4 regions of the Lysinibacillus sp. JNUCC 51 genome follow, and region 1 is predicted to be linked to each of the others. Evidence: riboswitches for the same ligand, from Rfam matches in the RefSeq annotation. Region 1 holds a riboswitch; each other region holds the start of a gene.

Evidence for each region. Region 1 has a riboswitch for S-adenosylmethionine ahead of metK (methionine adenosyltransferase). Riboswitches for the same ligand answer to the same signal wherever they lie in the genome.
Region 2: another riboswitch for S-adenosylmethionine. It lies ahead of metA (homoserine O-acetyltransferase MetA); the one in region 1 lies ahead of metK (methionine adenosyltransferase).
Region 3: another riboswitch for S-adenosylmethionine. It lies ahead of JNUCC51_RS22380 (Na+/H+ antiporter NhaC family protein); the one in region 1 lies ahead of metK (methionine adenosyltransferase).
Region 4: another riboswitch for S-adenosylmethionine. It lies ahead of JNUCC51_RS14410 (bifunctional homocysteine S-methyltransferase/methylenetetrahydrofolate reductase); the one in region 1 lies ahead of metK (methionine adenosyltransferase).

The regions. Positions count from the first base shown of each region.
Region 1 covers NZ_CP065545.1:3,549,449-3,554,007, forward strand. The annotation lists gene pckA (phosphoenolpyruvate carboxykinase (ATP)) at 1-882, opposite strand, end outside; SAM riboswitch class I at 1,679-1,797, shown strand; gene metK (methionine adenosyltransferase) at 2,227-3,423, shown strand; gene JNUCC51_RS17240 (gamma carbonic anhydrase) at 3,596-4,114, opposite strand; gene JNUCC51_RS17245 (alpha/beta hydrolase) at 4,251-4,559, shown strand, end outside.
Region 2 covers NZ_CP065545.1:4,894,305-4,898,863, reverse strand. The annotation lists gene JNUCC51_RS23735 (GerAB/ArcD/ProY family transporter) at 1-1,499, shown strand, start outside; gene metA (homoserine O-acetyltransferase MetA) at 1,596-2,531, opposite strand; SAM riboswitch class I at 2,688-2,798, opposite strand; gene JNUCC51_RS23725 (nucleotide excision repair endonuclease) at 2,993-3,364, shown strand; gene JNUCC51_RS23720 (TrmB family transcriptional regulator) at 3,438-4,220, opposite strand; gene JNUCC51_RS23715 (TSUP family transporter) at 4,346-4,559, shown strand, end outside.
Region 3 covers NZ_CP065545.1:4,636,817-4,641,375, forward strand. The annotation lists gene JNUCC51_RS22370 (ArsR/SmtB family transcription factor) at 1-396, opposite strand, end outside; gene JNUCC51_RS22375 (antibiotic biosynthesis monooxygenase family protein) at 488-799, shown strand; gene JNUCC51_RS22380 (Na+/H+ antiporter NhaC family protein) at 1,466-2,758, opposite strand; SAM riboswitch class I at 2,836-2,942, opposite strand; gene JNUCC51_RS22385 (hypothetical protein) at 3,192-3,539, opposite strand; gene crcB (fluoride efflux transporter CrcB) at 3,570-3,899, opposite strand; gene crcB (fluoride efflux transporter CrcB) at 3,896-4,258, opposite strand.
Region 4 covers NZ_CP065545.1:2,974,401-2,978,959, reverse strand. The annotation lists gene metH (methionine synthase) at 1-216, opposite strand, end outside; gene JNUCC51_RS14410 (bifunctional homocysteine S-methyltransferase/methylenetetrahydrofolate reductase) at 209-2,056, opposite strand; SAM riboswitch class I at 2,519-2,619, opposite strand; gene JNUCC51_RS14405 (protoporphyrinogen oxidase) at 2,745-4,133, opposite strand; gene JNUCC51_RS14400 (globin-coupled sensor protein) at 4,409-4,559, opposite strand, start outside.

The DNA of each region.
Region 1 (4,559 bases):
TACAGAACCGAAGCGGATTGCATTGTAGATTTCTGGTTCTTTTTCAGCAGAAAGGTTAATTGTTTTTGCATAGCAACCGCCCTCAATGTTGAATACACCGTTATCAGACCAACCATGTTCATCGTCACCGATAAGCTTGCGGTCAGGATCAGCTGATAAAGTAGTTTTACCTGTTCCAGATAAACCGAAGAATAATGCAACATCACCAGCTTCACCAACGTTTGCTGAGCAGTGCATTGAAAGGATGCCTTGTTGTGGTAATAAGTAGTTCATAATACCAAAAATTGATTTTTTGATTTCACCTGCGTATTCAGTACCACCGATTAGGATAATTTTCTTTTCAAGTGATACAATGATGAATGTTTCAGAAGCAGTGCCATCAACTGCAGGGTCTGCTTTAAAGTTAGGAGCTGAGATAACAGTGAAGTCAGCAACATGAGAAGCTAATTCTTCTTTAGTTGGACGGATAAATAATTGATGAGCGAAAAGATTGTGCCAAGCATATTCATTGATTACTTGGATGCTTAATTGTGAATCTTTGTCAGCACCAGCAAAGCCTTTGAATACGAATAATTCGTCACGTTCTTTTAAATATTTTACTACTTTTACATATAAGTTATCGAACACTTCAGAAGAAATTGGTTGGTTAACTTTCCCCCAGTCAATTTTATCCTTTGTGCTCTCTTCTTCTACCGTATATTTATCTTTAGGTGAACGACCAGTGTATTTGCCAGTTTCTGCACGAACTGCGCCATCTACTGTTAACATAGCTTCACCACGAGATGTAGCTTTTTCAGCTAATTGTGGTACTGAAAGTTGAACATTAATGTTACCGCCGTTTAATAATTCCTTCAGTTCGGTTGCAATTTCTACTGAATTCATCGATTAAATACCATCCTTTTTTATAGTATTCCCTTGAGTCTGAGGGAGATTTTCTTAATTTCAAAAATAGTATAACACAATTGCTTAAATAATCTATACTAATTCAGAAATTATTTTTCAGATTTTATTACTTTTCAAGAAAACGACAAAAAGTAAATTGATTCGTTTTGATAATGCTTTTTACCCTATTTAATAAGTGTTCACACATTCACTTTCGACACAGCAAAATTGTCTTTGGAAGCTTTTAGCTAACATGAGGTTCGCACAGGATGTGAAGTTTTAGCTTGTTTCTTTACTAGTTGGAGCTTGTCTTCGACTGAAATGGGGCTACAATCATATTCATCCACCCACATGTTCTGTAGCTGACGCTTTGCTTTCACTACAAAATGTGCTGTAAAGGGTTACACATATGTTAACACATGATGTGAGGTGGAGAGTAGGGATTATTTTGTTTTAATTTACAGTATAATACAAATTAGTTTCTCGATATATTTCCCATACTTTATTTATATGAATACAATCAATTAAGCCTCCGCATAATTGCGTCCGGAATCTGCAGCTTCAAGCCAACAAATGTTTTTTGCGCGAAAGCGTAATGCTAATGTAGCGTCAGCGGCACTATGCGTTGTTGTTGCCTCACTTTCACATAAATTTTCACAGGACGTAGTGTTCTCAGCGGATGTCTTTTGTACCGAAAGCGTAGCGACAGGTACGGGTGTTTTGACATTCGCTAAAAGAAGTTAAAAATATTTGACAATGTTCGACCTTTTACGTATTATGAGATATTGAACGGATACTCTTATCCCGAGCTGGTGGAGGGTCAGGCCCTGTGAAACCCGGCAACCTGCATGAACTATTTCACGACATGCGCTGGTGCCAACCTGATGCAAGGGAAAACCCCTTGAACGATAAGAGTGAAAGGTTATGAAGTCATTATTCCTTTCCTCATGTTAAGTAAACGTGAGAAAAGGATTTTTTTTTTGTTAAAAACGAATTAAAGGTAAGTATTTAGTCCTTTCCTTATTATAATGACGGATCTTTCAAAATCCTCGTGTTAAAAGCAGCAGCTGTTTATTTGCGTGTAAGTGAAACGACAGCAACAGTTGTTTTATTGTGCGAAAGCGAAGTGCAAACGTAGCGACAGCAACAGTTGTTTCATTGTGCGAAAGCGAAGTGTAAACGTAGCGACAGCAACAGTTGTTTCATTGTGCGAAAGCGAAGTGTAAACGTAGCGACAGCAACAACGGCTTGAGAGTTCAATCCTTAGGGGCGAACTTGACATGGGTAATGAGTACCGTATTAATTCGCAAATATTATTTGTATAAGTTATAGGAGGAAAATCAAATGACAAACCGTCGACTATTTACATCAGAGAGTGTAACAGAAGGACATCCAGACAAAATTTGTGACCAAATCTCGGATGCCATTTTAGATGCCATTTTAGCAGAAGATCCAAACGCACGTGTAGCGTGTGAAACAACAGTAACAACAGGCTTAGCATTAGTAGCAGGAGAAATTACTACTTCTACTTATGTAGATATTAAAGGTATCGTTCGTGATACTGTAGCAGAAATCGGTTATACACGTGGGAAATACGGCTTTGATGCTGAAAACCTAGCAGTACTTGTTGCTATTGGCGAGCAATCACCTGATATCGCTCAAGGTGTTGACCAAGCATTAGAGGCCCGTGAAGGCTCTATGACAGATGCTGACATTGAAGCAATTGGCGCAGGCGACCAAGGTTTAATGTTCGGTTATGCATGTAACGAAACGCCAGAGCTTATGCCGTTACCAATTAGTTTAGCGCATAAATTAGCTCGTCGTTTAACGGAAGTTCGTAAATCTGGTGAACTATCTTATTTACGTCCAGATGGAAAAACACAAGTAACGGTTGAATATGATGAAAACAATGTACCAGTACGCGTTGATACGATTGTAATTTCAACACAGCATGATGAAGAAGCTACACTTGAGCAAATTCAAGCAGACTTAAAAAAATTCGTTATTGCTCCAGTTGTTCCAAGTGAATTACTAGATGCAGATACTAAATATTTCATCAACCCAACAGGCCGATTCGTAATTGGTGGTCCTAAAGGGGATGCTGGTCTAACTGGACGTAAAATCATCGTTGATACATACGGTGGCTATGCACGTCATGGTGGAGGTGCTTTCTCAGGTAAGGACGCAACTAAGGTAGACCGTTCAGCGGCATATGCAGCACGCTATGTAGCAAAAAATATCGTAGCAGCTGGATTAGCAGATCGAGCTGAAGTACAACTAGCTTATGCAATTGGTGTTGCTCAACCTGTATCTATTGCTGTTGATACATTTGGGACAGGAAAAGTTGCAGAAAGTGAAATTGTAAAATGGGTACGCGAGCTATTTGATCTACGCCCAGCGGGGATTATTAAAATGCTTAATCTGCGTCGTCCTATTTATAAGCAAACTGCAGCATATGGTCACTTCGGTCGTACTGATTTAAATGTACCTTGGGAACAAACAGACAAAGCTGACGCATTAAAAGAAAAAGCAGTTTTATAAACTATTCAGCTAAAGTGATGAAGTAGCTAGGAAAATATTTTAAAATACTATTGATGAAAGGGGCTTTAATAGCCCCTTTCGCTGTTTTTAACGAAAAAAATAAGCTCCTAATCGTGGATGGCTCGGTTGCCCAAGCAAACGTGGAGCTGCTTTGATTTAGTTGAAATAGCTATTAATTTTTTGATTGAAGAGATTTATAGTATTGACCTTTTTCTACATATTCACGTATGATGCGTTCCATATCTTCTTTATCTTCATCATTTAATTCTCTTACAACCTTTGCAGGACGACCTAATGCTAAGCTATTTGGAGGAATGACTTTGCCTGGAGGTACAAGACTACCCGCTCCAATGAATGCACCCTCGCCAATCTCCGCCCCGTCTAATACTATAGAGCCCATACCTATTAAGGCTTTTTTTCGAATCGTACAACTATGTAAAGTTACCTGATGTCCTACTGTTACTTCATCTTCAATAATTAGTGGATATTTGGGGCTTTGATGTAAGCAACAGAGGTCTTGAATACTAACTCTTTTTCCTATAATTGTTGGTGATACATCCCCTCGGATAACTGTGTTAAACCAAATCGTCGTTTCAGCACCTATTGTAACGTCACCAGTAACGGTTGCATAATCGGCAATAAAAACAGATGGATCGATATTGGGTGTCTTACCTTTAAATGGATAGATCATTAGAATCGCCTCTTTTCTTTCTATGATGTAATATTATCGTATCAAATACGCAACTTGATGGAAATATAAAATTAAAATGATCTAGATATTCCGATATAATCATTGTGTAATTATTTTTTTAGGAGGACTATGAGAAATGTGGAAATGGGAAGCTGATGGACAAGCAAAGGCTGTGGTTGCTATTCTTCATGGTGCATATGAAAATCACCGTTGGTATGCATGGCTTATAGAAAAACTTAGATTGGAAGGCTTCCACATAGTCATGGGGGATTTACCTAATCACGGAGTAAATGTAGGATTTTCACGTGTTCACGATGAAGATTTTAAAGAATACAACAAATATACAAGGCATTTAATGGAGAATGCTTTTTCGTATAATTTACCTGTATTTTTAATAGGACATGGGCTTGGTGCGACACTATTACTACATACCATGCAAAAACGA
Region 2 (4,559 bases), 1.3 Mb from region 1:
GCTTTTTCGGAAAAATAACTTCGATTGGCTTTATTATTCTATCCTTTATTTCTGCCGGTGAATTATTATATTTCATTGGCATTTTCATGAAAACAGAAATTATGCCAGAAACACCTATGATGGCCTTTGCTTTTCTGTTCAGTATTATCATTATTTATGCAGCATTTCTCGGAATTGAAGTTTTTGCCCGTTCTGCAGAAATACTATTCGCAATGTTTATTTTAATTTTTATTGTATTTGTAGTTTGTATTTCACCTTCCGTCCATATGGAAAATCTACAGCCAATAATGGAAACACCAGCAAAATCACTATTCCTTAGTATTATTCGATTAATGGGTATTTTTTCATTCCCACTTGTCATATTATTAATGATTTTTCCTTCTACTGTTAATGTCCATGAATCAGCACAAAAAGGTTTTTACATTGGCACAATTCTTGGAGGGATTGTCTTAATTGCTATCATCACACTAGCTACCCTTGTCCTAGGTCCGGAAAATACTGCTTCTAGGACATTTCCTAGCTATTCATTAGCCCAAAGAATTTCAATCGGGAATTTTTTGCAACGTATTGAAGTTATTATGGCAGCCATGTGGATAATATCAATTTATATTAAAACTTTTATGTTTTTTTACGCCGGGGTCATCGGCATCGCACAAATATGTAAAATTAAAAATCATCGACCGCTCATTTTACCATTTGGATTGATTATCCTTGGACTTTCACAAATTGTTCATCCTAATATCATTCATTCAGATATTTACAATAGAGAGACTTGGCCTATTTTTTCCTTTTTTTTCGCAATCTTATTACCATTAGTTTTACTACTTGTCGCGAAAATTCGCAAAATTAACGGTAATCAAGGAAATAATACACAAAGTAATTGTAGTACACAGAATGAAAGTGGTAGTAATAACGGAAATGCTTCTCAAGTTGCAGGTAGCAATAATAACGGTAATTCTACACAGAGTGCTAATAGCAGTAATGGCGGAAATGCTTCTCAAAATGTAAGTACTAGTAATAACGATAATTCTACTCAAACTGATAGTAGTAGCAATCCTGGAAATGCAACACAAGGTGAAAGTAGTAGAAATAACAGTAATTCAGCCCAGAGTGCTAGTAGCAGTAATGGTGGAAATGCTTCTCAAAAATTAAGTACTAGCAATAACGATAATTCTACTCAAAGTAATAGTAGCAACAATGCCGGGAATGCTACTCAAAATGAAAGTAGTAACAATGCTGGTAATGCTACTCAAAATGAAAGTAGTAACAATGCTGGTAATGCTACTCAAAATGAAAGTAGTAACAATGCTGGTAATGCTACTCAAAGTGCAAGTAGTAACAATGCTGGTAATGCTACTCAAAATGAAAGTAGTAACAATGCCGGGAATGCTACTCAAAGTGCAAGTAGTAGCAATATCGAAAATCCTTCACAGAGTGATAGTAGCAGCAATACTACACAGAGTGATAGTGATCGGGATACCGGCAATACTTCAAGCTAAGATAGAAATAAAAATTCATCAGAAAATTAAACAGCATAATGTTAAAAATGATGACCCTCAAATATCAAGGTCATCATTTTATTAATTGCTACAGTGTTAAATATGATATTCAATCTCATCAACGAAATCCCATTCGTATGGTGTTTCTTGGTAAACATAGTAGTTCAACCAATTCGAAAATAATAAATGTGTATGGGCACGCCATGAATTAATCGGTTCATTTTCTGGATTATCATGTGGGAAGTAATTTACAGGTACCTCAATATCTAATCCTTTCGCAACGTCGCGACTATACTCATCGGCTAAAGTTGTCGCATCATATTCAAGATGGCCAGTAATCATAATGTTTTTATTATCCTTAGATTGCACAATGAAAACTCCAGCATCTTCTGAATAAGAAAGTAATCGTAAATCAGGATGGCTTAGTACTTCATCAATTGATACAGATGTATAACGTGAATGTGGTGCCGTAAATAAATCACTAAAGCCACGGACTAAATCCACTGTTAAATCCGTAATGACATGAGAATATACACCTGAGCATTTAGCAGGAAGCCCAATTTTACCGATACCGTAATGATGGTATAACGCTGCTTGTGCACCCCAACATATATGTAAAACCGAAGTTACGTTTGTCTTGGACCAATCCATAATTTCTGAAATTTCCTGCCAGTAGTTCACTTCTTCAAAATCCATTTTCTCTACTGGTGCACCCGTAATAATCATGCCATCATAGCGGCGATGACGAATTTGATTGAAGGTCGTGTAAAATAACTGTAAATGTGATTTACTGACATTTTTCGATTCATGCGTAGCCGTATTTAAAAATGTAATATTTACTTGTAAAGGTGTATTCCCTAATAAACGTAGTAATTGCAGTTCTGTTTTTTCTTTTTCCGGCATTAAATTTAAAATTAATATATTTAACGGACGAATTTGTTGAGTTTTTGCTCTGTCCTCTTCCATAACGAAGATTTTTTCCTCACGTAAATGTTCTCCAGCTGGTAAGTTTTTCGGAATATTAATTGGCATCTTGCATTCCCCTCTCAATAATTTTTCTCTGTTAGAATCAATTAGTGCCTTAAGATCAATGCACGGGCCCTGCGCAAAGCTCAAATATCAAACGATAAATTAAAAAATCCCCCTCATTCCATATGAGATAGAATGAGAAGGATTTTTCCACGTTCACTCTTATCTCTCAAAGGATAAATCCTTTGCTGGAATTAGCACCTTTCTAACTTTAGTTAGAGGTTGCTGAAGCGTCATCGGGCCAAATCCCTCAACTTCTCATGATAAGATTATTTAATTAAAAAGAATTGTAACATGAACAATTAAGAATATCAATAAAACATAGAATATTTTGTTATTAACTATGCATGTCATTATGTAATTTGTTAAACACTAATTCTGAAGGGAACTATGTTTATTCTATGGTAAACATGCTGTAATTATGTTAACATATACCTTTAGTAACAGAGAGGAACGTGAATAGTTTGATTAATATTGAATTTCCAAAACCAAATGTGGTTATTCGCCAACGCGAACAAGATTTAAAACCAGGTGATGTACCAATTACACCGTACCACGGTTTTATTGATTTCCATAAAATCACACGTGAAAACGGTGGTATTTTCTTATTCTATAATGAAGAGAATGAGTTATTATTTGTCGGTAAAGCACGTAAAATTCGTCAACGTATTAAAAAACATTTTGAGGACAATGTGTCACCAATGAAAAATCATCGTGATGAAGTTTTCAAAATTGAAGTGTACGAAGTAGAAGATCCAATGGAACGTGAAATTTACGAAACGTACGCGATCAATAAATTCCGTGCTAAATACAATGTTGATAAAGTTTTTTATTAATATTTAACGAAAAAAAGAATCTGCTTGCCCTCTGTAATGTACAGGACGGCTTGCAGATTCTTTTTTTATACTTTCATTCTAAGAAAAATGCTTTACGTTCTTTAGTAATCCATTCCTCAAGTTCCGTATCATCGCTCTTTAACAGTCGATTGACAAGCACGTCATGCCATATATAATCCTCTAATAAATATATATGAACAGGATCATTTGTAATAAAAGCCGTTTCTTGATTTGACGGAGAGTGACCATAAATCATTTGCTTGCCATCTATCGATAAAATAAACCAATGAGGTGTAGACGCATTCTTTGTATAGCGAGTGATACGGTGTTGATCAATGGAAGCTATATGGTCCTCTACATACAAGGTAATTCCATGAACAGGAATATGCTTCGCGACCTCATGTATATCTTCTCGCAATTCTTCATACATATCTTCCCACATCGATAATATAACTTTTTTCTGCGCTTGTTTTAATAATGACTGACAATAATTGACGATTGCATCTTTCCCTTTTAGCGTGACAACCTTATGCTCCGCTTCCTGCTCTTTTATCTCTAATTTTTCTAATTGATCACTAATCGACGTAAAATTCGATTGCCAACGTTGCTGAATTTGTTGTAAAAACACAGCGACAGGAATGGAAGAGTATGTCGTTTGATCTGCCGTTTCTTCTTTCAGTACTAACCCTTTTTCAACAAGTACATCAAGTATGTCGTATATTCTTGCACGTGGGATACCGGAATTTTTACTTACTTGATAGGCACTCACATGACTATTTTGGACGAGTGCAGTATAGGCCTTTGCTTCATATTCTGTGAATCCCAGTTCTTTTAATTGGGCGATTAATAATTCCATCGAATCCCTCCATTACCTCTATTATAAGTTAAGGCCATGAAGATAAGCCAACGAAAAAATTAATCTTTACAGTTCTATAGAATTTAGTTACTATTTCAGTAGTAACTATTTAAAGAGGTGTAAGCATGCTATTTGAAGTAGATTTAAATGTAGTTATATTATTAATATCTTTTGGATTTTTAGCCGCCTTTGTAGACGCAGTCGTAGGAGGTGGTGGATTAATTTCATTACCTGCCCTTATGTTTGCTGGTTTAAATCCAGCGGCGGCCGTAGCGACCAATAAACTTGCCGGTACAATGGGAGCATTGACATCAACCATTTCCTTTTATCGCTCTGGTC
Region 3 (4,559 bases), 1.1 Mb from region 1:
TGCGTTAAGCAATGATTCTGTTAATTGAACACCTAGTTTACCAGCTAAATGGTCATAGCAAGTTCTTGCACCCTGTAATAATTTCATTTGGCTAGATTGTTTTAAAGAGCGTACCTCGGGTGGAGGAGAAATCGCTAAAAAAGATTCTAGTAAATGAGCAATTTCTTCGTCTGCTAATTGAAAATATCGATGACGGCCTTGTTTCTCTACTTTAACAAGTTTACCATCTACTAACTTTGCAAGATGAAAGCTAGCAGTCTGAGGCTTAATAGCTGCCATATAAGCTAATTCACTGGCAGTATGAAAACGACCATCCATCATACTAGCAAGCATCGTAGCCCTAGAAGTTTCTCCAAGAAGCGAAGCGATTTCAGCCATATTTGGATTAATACCCATTCGTCACAACCCTTTCTGCATTTCATATTTCGATTTTCGTATAAGTATTTATCGTTTACAATAATACATAAAAAGGTGGGAGTAAATAGCTATGAAAACATATTATGCCGTAATTTTCACATCACAAAGAACAGACGAGGATGGAGAAGGCTATGCCAAAATGGCAGAAGTAATGGATGAACTAGCACAAAAACAGCCCGGTTTTATCCGTGTAGAAAGCTCCAGAAATGCTGAAGGGAAGGGCATTACTGTATCCTATTGGGAATCACTAGAGGCTATTCATGCGTGGAGAGAAAATTCAAAACATCTAGTTGCACAGCAATTCGGAAAAGAAAAATGGTACATGCAATATAATGTGGAAATTTGTGAAGTTATAAAAGATTATTCTTTTATAAAGAATTGAAAGTATCAATATGATGATTTTTTACCATGGAAAAACGTTAATTACATAAGCGTTTTATGCGATTAAAAACTAATAATATCAAAATCTTATGAACATTATAGTATCATGAAATCATCACTGAACTAATATGGAGAAAAGTTACCTACGATCAATAAAGGCTTATACAAGAATGTCATCTCGTTTTAAATAGTTTATCTATTACTGAATTAGTTATAGTAAAAAGGGCATATAACAATAAAAACATCCAGATAAAGTTCAAATGAAAATCTTCAACTATATAAATTAAGAGTCCAACAATTACTGCGATTATTAAAGATTTATATACTGTGCTCATTCATCAAGACCTACCTTTTCTAAAAGTATTAAATTTTATTACCAATTATTTTACATCAACCCCTTGGAAATTCCGAATATAATTATCAAACAAACAATACGGAACCGTATTCAGCTCATGGAGAAAGAGAGAGGGATTAACCCCTGACCTCTCATACCACTGTAAGTACGGTTCCGTATAGGACGGTTCAAATCAGATAATTAACGTAACGCAGGTGTTCATAACGTTCTTACAGAATTACCCCAAATAAAAAATCCAATCGTTTTGATTAATCTTTTCTCAAAACGATTGGATTATTTTAATGTAATATCAATATTATTTAAGTGATGAAATCAGGCTGTCTTTTTTGCTGGGTATCCGATAAGGATAGCGATGATTCCGCAAATTCCAATAAGGATTGGATAGAAAGAGTATTGTAGCATGCTCACTGGCGATATGCCGGCTACACTTGCGGCTGCCAGGAATTGGGCTCCGTATGGAAGAATGCCTTGGATCGTACAAGAGAAAATATCTAATATACTTGCGGACTTTCTCGGCTCAATCTCATACTGATCAGCAATATTTTTTGCAAGCGGACCAGCAATTAAAATTGCAATCGTATTGTTGGCAGTAGATAAATTAGTTAAGCCCACTAGGCCAGCAATGCCAAATTCAGCACCCTTTTTCGATTTAATTCTTCGTGTCGCAAGGTGAAGTAGAAAGTCAATTCCTCCATTAAACTTAATAACCTCAACCATTCCAGCTATTAATATTGCTAGGAATGCCATTTCATACATGCCTGCCATTCCTTCGCCAATCTTTTGGAAAAGGCTCATTAATTGATAGCTGCCATCCGCTAAACCAACAGCCCCAGCGAGAACAATCCCAGTTGCTAGAACAAGGAAAACATTCATTCCAGCTAACGCTAAAATAATAACCAAAACATAGGGAACAATTTTTATCCAACTATAACTTAAATGCTCAACTTGTCCCGTTTCACCCATTGTGATAACCCCTAAAATAATGCTCGTTACAATAGCGGCCGGCAACACAATCCAAAAATTAACCTTAAATTTATCCTTCATTTGTGCGCCCTGTGAGCGAACGGCAGTAATTGTTGTATCTGAAATAAAAGATAAATTATCACCGAACATCGAACCACCAACAATCGCTGCCATTACTAAAGCCATAGGAAGGTCGATATGCCCGCTAATCCCAACTCCAATTGGCGCTAGTGCAACAATCGTTCCTACCGATGTACCCATTGATAGGGAGATAAAGCAGGCAATAATGAACAAGCCTACGACAAGCAGGTTTGGCGGAACGACCGATAAAGCAAAGTTAACAGTGGAATCCACTGCCCCCATACCTTTCGCTACTTCTGAAAAGGCCCCAGCCAAAAGAAAAATAATAACCATCAGCATGACATTTAAATTTCCTGCGCCTTTGCAAAAAATATCAACCTTTTGCGCAAACGATTCTTTTCGATTCATCGCAAGAGCCACAGCGCCTGAAATGGAAATGGCTACAATGACAGGGAAGGCGTAAAAATCACCTGTAATAACACCTGAACCAATAAATAAAATCAAAAAAACAACAAATGGGATGAGCGCCCATGGATTTTCTTTCTTCATGTCTACCTCCAAAAAATGTCTATTCTTTTTTACGAAAAAAGGCCTCTTCTTGTGATAACAAGAAGAGGCCTTATATTTATAAAACACTCCTCTTATCTATCAAGCCTTTGCCTGCTGGATTTGGCACAGTAACTTATTCATAAGTTCCGCTGCCGAGATTTCATTGGGCCAGTCCCTCCATCTCTCTTGATAAGAAGCAAATATATTATTTTTTTTCACAATAATAAATATTATAATAAAAAACCGATATTTGCAACATATTTTTATTCGAATTTTGTTTTAAAGCTATATTCAGAAAAATTTATTGAGGAAAATTGAACATGTAACAAGGGTCAGAGGAAATGTAATTTTTAGTACGGTTGTGAAAACTTAATATAACAATTGAAGGGGGATTTAAAAGAAGTGTTGCAACTTAAAAGGAGGCGCCCTTTAAAATGGAGAGCGCCTAAAACATTTGTGGTAAAAATTCGTTCATAAAGCGTTGATTTTTACGCAGCCATATTTTTAAAATCATACGATGCGTTAGAAGTCGTTGTCTTTTATGTGGTCTAGACTTTGCCTCTATCAAACTTTGTAGTAGAATACATGTTTCTGTTGCGAATGCTTGTGGGTCAACGAGGACATCAAGTTTATAATCAATTAACTGAGCTGCTTGAACCTTTGCAAGCAATTGTGCAAAACGTGTATTCATTTCTGGAAAGTTTTCTTCTAGTTCTAGGTTGATTAAAGTATTTAGTGTTTGTTCAATTTCAGCTTCGAGCGCTTTTAATTGTTCGATGGAAGGCTGTGTCAAAAAATCACCTCTAGTTTCTCATAAATGCTGCTACACAAGGAAAAAGCCAAGTGCTGCGAAAAGTAAACCGAATAAAACTGTAGTGCATATATAAATAATCGCTTGTCTCCATTTTTTTTGCTCTAATAGTTGCAAACATTCAAAACCAAATGTTGAAAAGGTCGTATAGGCTCCTAAAAATCCAAGCCCTATAAAATGCCAAATCCAATCACTTGGATGTAATGCAAATAGAAAGCCAAGGGCAAAAGAACCTGTTATATTAATAAAAAATGTTGCCCATGGGTATGTATGGACAATCAATTTTCCAAGATAAAATCTTGTTAGTGCACCCAAAAATCCACCGATACCAATAATTATCATACGATGCGCCCCTTTGCAAGCTTAAATCCTAGCCAAGCACAAGCTAAACCGCCAAATACACTCACTAAAATATAAAGAACGGCTTGTAGCCATTTACTATCCTGTAAAAGTAATAGCGTTTCTAATGAGAATGTCGAAAAGGTTGTAAAGGCACCAAAAAAGCCAGTACCAATTCCTAAAATAATAGGAGTACGCTTTGTAAACGTTGTAAATAGCCATGCTAAACAAAAGCAACCAATTAAGTTTATGCAAAGTGTTGCAAATGGAAAACCACCGTTATTTGAAAGTGCTAGACCAAGGCTATATCGACAAATGGCTCCCAAAAATCCGCCAATTCCAACAGCTAAAAATGATTTCAAAGTAAAGACTCCTTATTAAATTTCTATATTAAAAAGTGTATCATGAGATACCCACTTTAGATATATTTCTATAGTTATATGGATTCAAATATATCAAAGAGAGATCAAATTTAAAATGACATGATTTTTTTATTATATTTTACTCCGTTTTACCAGCCTTGATTCAAATGTTTTCTTCTAAAATACTATTTTAGTAAACTATCGATTTAGAAAAATATATTTCTTATATTTCCTGTCAAATTACTTCGTAGTTAATGTCCCTATATCATCTCTTAATATGTATATATCTAACAAGGAGGAG
Region 4 (4,559 bases), 580 kb from region 1:
TGTACAAATAATATCTGCTCCAGCCTCTAAATATTTTCTATGAACTTTTTCAAGCACATCTGGTCTAGTTAGTACAAGATTTTCATTACAGCCATCATATTCCTCGCCGCCAAAATCCTCTGCTGATAAATTTTCATTTTGTAGCATTGTACCCATTGCGCCATCAAGAATTAAAATTCGTTTTTCTAGTTGCTCTTCAATCAAGTGCTTAGCCATTTATACTTACCCCTTTTTTCTGTTCATCCAATTGCTCAATAAATTTCATTAATTCTAGCGTCATATCATAGCGTAAAAATGGTGTGATGAGGTAAATTCCATTGAAATATTCCGCTACTACTTCTACTAATTCCTTGGCAATTGCAATCCCTTCTAGTGTTGCGCGTTCCTTATCATCGCCACAAGCCTTCATACGTGATAACGCATCATCAGATAGTTTGATGCCTGGGACTTCATGGTGTAAGAACTCCGCACTTTTATAGCTCGTTACTGGCATAATACCTATATAAATTGGAGTTTCTAAATGCTTTGTCGCCTCGTAAATTTCCACGATTTTTTCCTTTGTATAAACAGGCTGTGAAATAAAATAATCTGCCCCATGTTCAATTTTCTTCTCTAATCGAGAGACAGCACGATCTAGTACACGTACATTAGGATTAAATGCAGCCGCTACAGAGAAATTTGCCTTTTTACGAAGTGGTTTCCCTGAGAACGATACACCTTCATTTAACTGTTTTATTAATTGAATTAGCTCCATTGAAGATACGTCATAAACGCTAGTTGCTCCTGGGAAATCGCCTACCTTTGTCGGATCTCCAGTAACTGCTAAAATATCATGAATCCCTAGTGCATTTAATCCCATTAAATGTGATTGAAGACCAATTAAATTACGATCTCGGCATGTTATGTGTGTCAACGGGCGTACCCCGTGCGTTTCTTTCAGCAAGGCACCCATTGCGACATTACTAATCCTTGGAGAAGCGAGTGAATTATCTGCCATCATGACTACATCCGCGCCCGCCTCATATATTTTTTTTGCACCTTCAATAAAGCCTTCAATTTCTAAATGTCTCGGTGTATCTAACTCCACAATAATCGAGCGTTCGCGTTTTACTTTTATATGTAAGGGTTCATAATTTGCTGGCTCTGCCTCACGGACAACCTCTACTTTTTCTGGCTTTGCATACTTTTCCTCAACCGGTGATAGCTCTTCTAAGTACTTTTTCGCTGAGGCAATATGCTTTGGTGTCGTACCACAACAGCCACCAATTAAACGTACCCCTTGATCACGAAGCTCTACAGCCGCTCGGCCAAAATAATCTGCCTCCGACTCATAAACGACACGGCCATCCTCCAAATCAAGAAGAGAGGCGTTCGGATACGCTGACATAAATGCCTTCTCAGGAAGCTCTACACCTTCAAATGCTTGTATAGTATGGTGAGGACCTAAACGACAGTTAACACCCACGATATCAGCGCCTAACGCTTCAAGTTCATGTAAGGCGTTATTTAAGCTCATTCCATTTTGTAATATTCCGGGCTCGTGCATAGAAACTTGCGCAATGATAGGTAATTCCGTTTTAGCTCGTAGCATTGATAAAGTCGCTGTTAGCTCTTCAAAATCATAATATGTTTCAAGTAAAAGACCATCTGGATTTCCTGCAAGTAAAACAGTTGCCTGCTCATCAACAGTTGCTAAAATTTGCTCTAACGTTGCGTCACTTTTTCGAATACCACGGATTCCCCCAATAGTACCCAGAACAAATTGTCCACCATCTGCCGCTGCTCGTTTCGCAATAGTTATAGCGGCTTCATTAAACTGCTGTACACGGGATTCTAATCCATAGCGGGCTAACTTTATGGCATTAGCTCCGTATGTGTTCGTTTGAATAATATCTGCACCAGCTGCTATATATTCTCTATGAATCTTTTCAATTAATTCAGGTCTCTGTACATTCATTTCCTCATGGCAGTACTCCAAGCCATAGCCGTACAAAACCGTACCAATTGCACCATCTGCTGTAAGAACATGCGTTTTTAACCTTTCAATCAATCCCATAAAATTAGCCTCTCTTCCCTTATCTATATCAATTATGCCTCGCCGTAATTGCGTCCAGAATCGGCTTTGTGCTTAGGCCTGCGTGAGGGACGACACGATGTCGGTCATTTCGGTAATGCCACAGGACGTGGCGTTATTACAGATGCAGGTCAGTTAGCCGTTATCGCATGGATGCGATGATTTTAGGCTAACATCCTCTAAGTACTCCTTTCCGATTCCGTAACATCCGCCGGAGGCTTTAGGCCAACACGACGTTGGTCACTCAGGCGTTTTCACAGGACGTGAAGCACTTAGCCTGAGTTCCTCTATTTCAGCGGATGTATGGACACCCGCTGAAAAGTAACTTAAATCCGGATTCATCTCACCACCTATAGAGGTGGGAGACTTCAGCTGAAAGAAGTTAAAATAAAAAAGCCTTCTTTCACAAAAAAAGAAGGCTTTAACGTTTCGTAATTGTTTTCCTTCTCATCTTCGACACAACGGTCTTCTGGATTTAGCACCTGACAATAAAGTTGGTTGCTGAAGCTTCATAGGGCCAGTCCCTCAGCTTCTCTTGATAAGAATTTAGTATGAATTTTTTAAATAATTAAAAGAATCATAACGTTTACAGACGATTGAGTCAAGACTATTTCACTGAACAAAGGATAATTTTTACGAAAAATATTATATTTTGATTTATATCAAACATTTACGATAGTTTTCCAGCAAGTTCTTCACCAATTTTTTTACCATTTTGAATACATGCGCCTATGCCTACTCCAAAATAAGAGCATCCCGCTATTGATAAATTTGGATAGTTTTTCTCAAGTTCTTGTGAGAGGCCTTGCAATGCTTCACGATGTGCCAAGTCGTACTTCGGCATCTGGTCGATCCATTTTGTCACGCCAACAACAGTTGGTTTCTCCTCAATCCCCAAGCTTTTTCTTACATCCTCAAGAGCAACTGCAGCTAACTCTTCATCTGTCATCATACGCAATCTCTCATACTCAGGGTTAATGCTCTTATAAAAAAGTCGTACAAGTAATTTCCCTTCTGCTGAAGTGTGTTTCCACTTGCGACTAGTCCACGTTGCTGCATTACATATAACATCCGAATTATGTGACACAATATAGCCTGTTCCATCTGCAGGTAATCTATTATCGGGTACATCAAACCCTAAATAAATAGTAATGGCGGATGCCGTATTAAATTGTTCAAAATAGTAGTTCAAAGATCCATCCTGTAATAAGCTTTTTACCGATTCATTTGGCAGTGCCAATACAATATGATTTGCTTCAATCATTTTACCGTTTGCTAATGTAACAGAATATTGATTCTCCTGCTTTTTAACGCTAGTAGTGGCAATCCCTTTTATAATTTCTACATCCGTTAATGTTTCTTCAAATCGATCAATTAGTGATGATAAACCATTTTTAAATGAAATAAATTTTTTATTGGCTGCTTTCACAAATTGTTCTCTGTTTGCATCGAAACCTTTAATAATACTACCGTAATCGTTTTTGTAATCGATTAAATACGGTAAAGTAGAAGCAATTGAAAGTTGATTTAAATCTCCAGAATATACACCTGCAAGTACAGGAGCTATTTGGTTCTGAACAAGCTCCTCACCTAAATAATACGTTAAAAATTCCCCAATCGAGCTTTCCTTTGTAAACCTTTCATTTGGCATTGTTAAATCCTTTAATGCTACTTTTTTACCTTCCTCTGATACAAGCGTGCTTTCCTCAAGAGATTGCAAGCTCATAGGAATACCGAACGTTGAGTCTGCTGGGATGGCATGTAGCTCATTATTTGTGTAAATATACGAAATACCTGTTTCGTTGTACACAAGATTTTGTTCAAAATTTAGTTCCTCTACTAACTCCATGACACCTTTATGACGAGCTACAATAGAATCTGCTCCTGTTTCCATGATGAAGCCTTGTTCATATGCAGAGTGAATCTTGCCACCAAGGTATGTATTTTTTTCAACAAGTACAAGTTTTACATCTAAGTTTTTCTCCTGAACTTGGCGTTGTAAATAATGCATCGTACACAATCCAGTTATTCCGCCACCTAATACAACAACTGTTTTCATATTGACCGCCCCTATTTTTAGTTCTTTATTTAGTATAAACTTTTTTTATCGAAAATTACGCTAAACCCTTTACAAATTTAGCAAAAATGGAGCTATCCAACGCATTGGAAGCTCCATTTTTTTCACAATCGATTAGTATATATCTGCTAGAGGCTTTTATCTACCTAACGGAAATTATATATTAACAGTTGATATAGTGTTATTTGTGCCCTAAAGTGTGTGGCGCTAAAAAAATAGGAAACAACAATTTTCTTTGCCTTTTGCTTTTCTCTTAATTAATTTAAATTTTGAGTAAAGCTAGCTAATTTTCCAGCCGAATTTTTCACTTCGTTAAAGGCAATACCTAATTCATTGAGTACTTCTACTATTGCTTGTACTTCTTTTTCCATTCGACCATTTTGATCTTTCGCCTCAGTCATAGCTTCT